DNA from 2 places in the Streptomyces sp. NPDC050546 genome. Region 2 is predicted to be linked to the other one. Evidence: riboswitches for the same ligand, from Rfam matches in the RefSeq annotation. Region 2 holds a riboswitch; the other holds the start of a gene.

Region 1 (3,399 bases), on a different contig from region 2:
TTCGTGGTGGCCCTGCGGGCCAAGGGCGAGACCGTCGAGGAGATCAACGGCCTCGTCCGGACGATGTACGAGCACGCGAACGTGATCGAGGTGCCCGGGGCGACGGTCGACATCGTCGGCACGGGCGGTGACGGCGCCAAGACGGTCAACATCTCCACGATGTCCTCGATCGTCGTCGCCGGCACCGGCGCGAAGGTCGTCAAGCACGGCAACCGGGCCGCGTCCTCCGCGTCCGGGGCCTCCGACGTGCTGGAGAAGCTCGGGGTCAACCTGGAGCTGCCGCTGAACCGGGTCGCGGAGGTCGCCGAGGAGGCCGGGATCACCTTCTGCTTCGCGGTGAAGTTCCACCCGGCCCTGCGGCACGCTGGCGCGGCACGCGGCCAGCTGGGCATCCGTACGGTGTTCAACGCGCTCGGCCCGCTGACCAACCCGGCCCGGGTGCGCTCCCAGGCCGTCGGTGTGGCGGACCCGCGCATGGCGCCGATCGTCGCGGGCGTCTTCGCCGAGCGCGGCAACTCGTCCCTGGTCTTCCGGGGCGACGACGGCCTGGACGAACTGACCACCACGGCCACGTCCCGGGTGTGGATCGTCCGGGACGGCAAGGTCACCGAGGAGCCCTTCGACCCGCGTGACGTGGGCCTCGAACTGGTCCCCGTGGAGGCCCTGCGCGGCGCGGACGCCTCCTACAACGCCGAGGTCGCCCGCCGTCTGCTGGAGGGCGAGACCGGGCCGGTCCGCGACGCGGTCCTGCTGAACTCGGCGGCCGCGCTGGTGGCTCTGGAGCCGACGTCGGCACCGCTGGCCGACCAGGTCCGTGCCGGGATGGCGAAGGCCGCGGAGTCGATCGACTCGGGGGCCGCGAAGCGGACCCTGGAGCGCTGGGTGGCGGCCAGCAACGCGTAACCGAGGTGAGCGCGGTCCCGCGATGCGGACACGAGTTGCGGGACCGCGATCACTTCACGTACTTTCCTGATCAGGTCATGAGTGACAGTCATGAGGCCCCGGCCGACTGTCCGGCAACCCTCCGTCCGTGGCGGGGTGCCCCGGGTGAAGACCGGGCCGCAGGCAGCGAGGTCTGTGGCAAGCGCGTGACGAGGAGCTTCTCGTGAACCAGCGAATGCGATAGGGCCGCAGAGCCCCGCCTCCGCACCCCCTTCTTCCTTCACCCCCGCTTGAGCCGTACGTGCTCGCGGGCGGATTCGACCTGCCTTCACGGGAGTTCCGCCATGTCTGTCTCCACCGCTGCCGCCGCCCCGTCCGTCTGTGCCTCGCTGCCCGTTCTCGGCCGGGATGTCACCGTGCCGCTCGTGACCGGCGGCGAGGTCACCTACGCCGCGCTCGACTACGCCGCCAGCGCCCCGGCGCTCCAGCGCGTCTGGGACGACGTCGCCGCCTACGCGCCGTACTACGGCAGCGTCCACCGCGGCGCCGGGTACCTGTCCCAGCTGTCGACCGACCTCTTCGAGAGCGCCCGGCGGACCGTCGCGGAGTTCCTCGGCTGCCGGGACGGTGACCAGGTGGTGTTCACGCGGTCCACCACCGACTCCCTGAACCTCCTCGCCGCCACGCTCCCGGACGGCTGCCAGGTCTTCGTCTTCGAGACCGAGCACCACGCCTCCCTGCTGCCGTGGCGGAACGCCCACGTCACCTATCTGGACGCCCCGGGCAGCCCGCGGCAGGCCGTCGAGATCCTGGAGCGCGCCCTCGCCGACCGGGAGCCTCACGGGCCGGCCCTCGTCTGTGTCACCGGCGCGTCGAACGTCACCGGCGAGCTGTGGCCCGTACGGGAACTCGCCGCCGCCGCGCACGCCCATGGCGCCCGGATCGTGCTCGACGCCGCCCAGCTGGCCCCGCACCACCCGGTGTCCGTCGCGGACCTCGACGTCGACTGGGTCGCCTTCTCCGGGCACAAGCTGTACGCGCCCTTCGGCTCCGGCGTCCTGGCCGGCCGGGCCGACTGGCTGCGTGCGGCGGACCCCTATCTCGCCGGCGGCGGTGCCTCGCGGAAGGTGGCGCGGCGTACGGACGGCGGCGTCGACGTGGAGTGGCACGAGAGTGCCGCCCGGCACGAGGCAGGCTCCCCGAACGTCATCGGTGCCTACTCCATCGCCTCCGCCTGCACGGCGCTCACCGAGGCCGGGTTCGACAGCCTGGTCGCCCGTGAGCAGTACCTGATCGAGAAGGTGCGTACGGGCCTCGCCGAGGTGCCGGAGGTCCGGATCCTCTCCCTCTTCGGCGACGACGCCCCGCGCGTCGGCGTCATCTCCTTCGTCGTCGAGGGCTGGAACAGCTCCCACTTCGCCGCCGCCCTCTCCGCCGAGTACGGCATCGGGGTGCGGGACGGGCTGTTCTGCGCCCACCCGCTCCTGCGGACCCTGCTGGGCAGCGACCCGCAGACCCAGGGCGAGTGCGGCGCACCGGAGGCGGCTCCCGGCGAGAAGTCCCTCAACGCCATCCGGGTGAGCTTCGGCGCGGGCACGCCCGACGAGCACGTCGAGCGGTTCGTCGGCGCCGTCAAGGAACTGGTCCAGGACGGCGCGCGGTGGAACTACCGTACGGAGGACGGCCGTTGCGTCCCGGACACCTCCGCGTGAGCCGGTAGCCGGGCACCCAGCAGGATCATCCGCAGGGCGCGTTCGGTCGCGTCCGTGAGCAGTTCGGAGGCCCGTACCAGCGCCTCCGCCAGGGCCATCGGCGCCGGCAGGATCCCGCTGAACGCGTCCACGCCCGGCACCTCGTGCGCGCCCTCGCCGAGGGTGCCCGCGAGGGCCAGGACCGGGCGGCCGTGGAGCTTGGCCCGGCGGGCCACCTCGGCCGGGACCTTGCCCCGCGGTGTCTGGTGGTCCAGGGCGCCCTCGGCGGTGACGACCAGGTCGGCCCGGGCCAGCCGGGCGTCCAGGTCGAGATGGTCCAGCAGCACGTCGAAGCGGGGGAGGAGCCGGGCGCCGAGGGCGGCGAGACCGGCTCCCAGGCCGCCGGAGGCTCCCGTGCCGGGACCGGAGCGGAGATCCGTGCCCGGGACGGCGACATCGCGGGTGAGGACGAAGGCCCAGTTCTCCAGGCCGGCCGACAGTTCCTCGACCTGGACCGGCGTCGCGCCCTTCTGCGGGCCGAAGACCCGGGCCACGCCCCGCTCGCCGCACAGCACGTTGTAGGGGTTGCAGGCGACGAGCAGCTCCACCTCCGCCAGCCGGGGGTCCAGGCCCCGTGGATCGACGCGGTGCAGACGCGCCAACCCGGCTCCTCCGTACGGGAGTTCCCGGCCCTCCTCGTCCAGGAGCCGGGCCCCGAGCGCCTGGAGCGCGCCCGCGCCCCCGTCCGAGGTGCCCGAGTCGCCGCAGCCGACGAGGATCCGCCGCACGCCCAGGTCGAGCGCGGAGCGGATCAGCTCACCGACGC
Region 2 (3,399 bases):
TCGCCGTCTCGAGACCCTGCTCGAACCGCACGTCGTCGTCATTGACGTACACGTTGACGAACCGGCGCAGCTTGCCCTGGTCGTCCAGCACCCGGGCGGCGATCCCGGTGTGGTTCTTCTCCAGATCGGCGATGACCTCACCGAGGTTCGCACCCTCGGCGGCGACCTCGGCCTGCCCGCCGGTGTAGGTACGCAGGATGGTGGGGATTCGTACGTTGACGCTCATCGGAATATGACCTCCGGTTTCGATTGAGCTACGGCTGGGCCGCGCACCCAGGGGCGCGGGGAACTGCGCGACCAGCCCCCACCGGCCCGCAGCGAACAACGGTTCAGACGAGACCGGCGTCCCGGAACGAGTCCAGGTTGGGCCGGATGGTCGCGGTAAGCCCGGTCCCAGCCACCGCATCCAGCGTCTTGAGACCATCCCCCGTGTTCAGGACCACCGTGGTCTTGGCAGGGTCGAGAAGCCCGTTCTCCAGCAGCTTCTTCGTCACCCCCACCGTCACACCCCCGGCGGTCTCCGCGAACACACCCTCGGTCCGCGCGAGCAGCTTGATCGCCTCGACGACCTGCTCGTCGTTCACGTCCTCCACCGCACCGCCCGTACGCCGCGCGATGTCCAGCACGTACGGACCGTCCGCCGGGTTCCCGATCGCCAGCGACTTGGCGATGGTGTCCGGCTTCTGGGGCCGTACGACGTCGTGCCCGGCCTTGTACGCCGTCGACACCGGCGAGCAGCCCTCGGCCTGCGCGCCGAAGATCTTGTACGGCTTGTCCTCGACCAGCCCGAGCTTGATCAGCTCCTGCAGACCCTTGTCGATCTTCGTGAGCTGCGAGCCGGAGGCGATCGGCACGACCAGCTGGTCCGGCAGCTGCCAGCCGAGCTGCTCGCAGATCTCGTAGGCCAGGGTCTTGGAGCCCTCGGCGTAGTACGGCCGCAGGTTGACGTTGACGAAGCCCCAGCCCTCGCCGGCCGGGTCGCCGATCAGCTCGGAGCAGAAGCGGTTCACGTCGTCGTAGTTGCCCTCGATGCCGACGAGCTCGCCGCCGTAGATCGCGGCCATGACGACCTTGCCCTGCTCCAGGTCGTGCGGGATGAACACGCAGGAGCGGAAGCCGGCGCGGGCCGCGGCGGCACCCACCGCACCGGCGAGGTTGCCGGTGGAGGAGCAGGACAGGGTGGTGAAGCCGAAGGCGCGGGCGGCCTCCAGGGCCTGGGCGACGACGCGGTCCTTGAAGGAGTGCGTCGGGTTGCCGGAGTCGTCCTTGACGAAGAGCTTGCCGGCGTCGACGCCGAGCTCACGGGCGAGGTTGTCGGCCTTGACGAGCGCGGTCCAGCCGGGGTTGATGTTCGGCTTGTCCGCGACGTCGGCCGGGACCGGCAGCAGCGGGGCGTAGCGCCAGATGTTCGCGGGGCCCGCTTCGATGCGCTTGCGGAGCTCTTCGGTGTCGTAGGCCGAGAAGTCGTAGGCGATCTCCAGCGGGCCGAAACACTCCTCGCACGCGAAGACCGGGCCGAGGGGGACGCGGTGACCGCACTCGCGGCAGCTCAGGGCGGCGGCGGGGCCGAGGTCTACGGTGGATTCAGTGGTGCTTGCAACAGTCTGCGCAGCCATGTGAGGCGAGGCCCTTTCTCCTCATCTTCCTCACGACGCATCTCGCCGTGAGACGGATTTGGCACCTTCCCGAGCCGGGAGCCTCGCGCGTGTGGTCGACGGTGACCTACGAGTACCGACTGGAGGGTTGCCGGGACTTCAACGGGCCGTTTCCCTCAGTCCCTCTGGATGAGCTGTATTCGGTTGTCGACGCAGGTTGACCCCGGACATGCGATGGTCACCCGCGTTGTTCAAGACTGTAACCGACGACCAGGACAGTTGAGATAGTCGTCCGAACCGCGAGATGGCTCACAGTCCGTCCCGCCGAGAGTACGCAGAGGAGCCGCCACGGTGCTGGAAGAAGTCGAGCGCTGGCTGAGCACCCGTTCCTGGTCCGCGACCGATCGCCCCCTCCACCAGATACTCGCCGCCAAGCAGCGCACGGGCCAGACGGTCAGTGTCGTGCTGCCCGCCCTCAACGAGGAGGAGACGGTCGGCGACATCGCCGCCGTGATCCGCCACGACCTGATGCGGCAGGTGCCGCTCGTCGACGAGCTCGTCGTCGTCGACTCCGGCTCGACCGACCGCACGTCGGAGGTGGCCGCCGCCGCGGGCGCGACGGTGGTGCACCGGGACGGGATACTCCCGCGGCTGCCCGCGGTGCCCGGCAAGGGCGAGGTGCTGTGGCGCTCACTGCTCGTCACCCGCGGGGACATCGTCTGCTTCGTCGACGCGGACCTGCGGGACTTCTCCTCCGACTTCGTCTCCGGGATCGTGGGCCCGCTGCTCACCGAGCCGGGCGTGGACCTGGTGAAGGCCATGTACGACCGTCCGCTCGGCGCCGCCGCCGGGCAGGGCGGCCGGGTCACCGAGCTGATGGCGCGCCCGCTGCTCAACATGCACTGGCCGCAGCTGGCCGGCTTCGTGCAGCCGCTCGGCGGCGAGTACGCGGCCCGCCGCTCGCTGCTGGAGCAGCTGCCGTTCCCCGTCGGGTACGGCGTCGAACTGGGGATGCTGGTCGACGCCCTGCACCTGGCGGGGCTCGACGCCCTCGCCCAGGTCGATGTCGGGGTGCGCAAGCACCGGCACCAGGACGGGCAGGCGCTGGGCCGGATGGCCGCCGCGATCTACCGCACCGCCCAGCTGCGGCTGGCCCGCGGGCATCTGATCCGGCCGTCCCTGACGCAGTTCGAGCGGGGCGGGGACGGCTTCGAGCCGCGGACGTACTCCGTGGACACCGAGGAGCGTCCGCCGATGGTGGAGATCGCCGAGTACCAGGCGCGGAAGGCGGCCTGACGGTGGCCGGGCACTGGCCTGACCGGGGCTGATTTTCGGCCGGGCGGGTCGGGGGGCCGCCAGGTCCGTACGTTTGAGCGTTTCCGGGCCGGGCTAGGTTGAGGGCTATGGCTTCAACGTTCGGTGCTGCACAGGTGCTGGTGGCCTCCAACCGCGGCCCGGTCTCGTACGCGGTGGGCGAGGACGGTTCGCTGAACGCCAAGCGGGGCGGCGGCGGGCTGGTCTCGGGGCTCTCCGCGATCGGCTCGGACGCGGACGCGCTGTGGGTCTGCTCGGCGCTGTCCGACGGCGACCGCGAGGCCGTCCGGCGGGGCGTCGGCGAGGACGGCGTGCGGATGCTGGACATCCCGGCCGACGTGCACGCCGACGCGTACAACGGCGTCGCCAACTCGGTGCTGTGGTTCGTCCACCACATGCTGTACCAGACCCCGCTGGAGCCGGTCTTCGACGCGGAGTTCCGGCGGCAGTGGACGTCGTACGAGGCGTACAACCGGGCGTTCGCCGAGGC

Evidence for each region. A riboswitch is a leader RNA that binds a small molecule or an ion and turns the genes downstream of it on or off. The one in region 2 is predicted to bind S-adenosylmethionine.
Region 1: it holds a riboswitch for S-adenosylmethionine, as region 2 does, so the genes downstream of both, ACIBK5_RS18240 (aminotransferase class V-fold PLP-dependent enzyme) here and thrC (threonine synthase) in region 2, are expected to answer to the same signal.

What each region holds. Positions count from the first base shown of each region.
Region 1 is NZ_JBITGX010000006.1:483,841-487,239, reverse strand. It holds gene trpD (anthranilate phosphoribosyltransferase) at 1-903, shown strand, start outside; SAM riboswitch class IV at 977-1,093, shown strand; gene ACIBK5_RS18240 (aminotransferase class V-fold PLP-dependent enzyme) at 1,227-2,594, shown strand; gene ACIBK5_RS18235 (glycerate kinase) at 2,549-3,399, opposite strand, start outside.
Region 2 is NZ_JBITGX010000003.1:43,648-47,046, reverse strand. It holds gene ACIBK5_RS08120 (MoaD/ThiS family protein) at 1-226, opposite strand, end outside; gene thrC (threonine synthase) at 330-1,616, opposite strand; SAM riboswitch class I at 1,635-1,791, opposite strand; gene ACIBK5_RS08110 (glucosyl-3-phosphoglycerate synthase) at 1,947-2,891, shown strand; gene ACIBK5_RS08105 (trehalose-6-phosphate synthase) at 2,999-3,399, shown strand, end outside.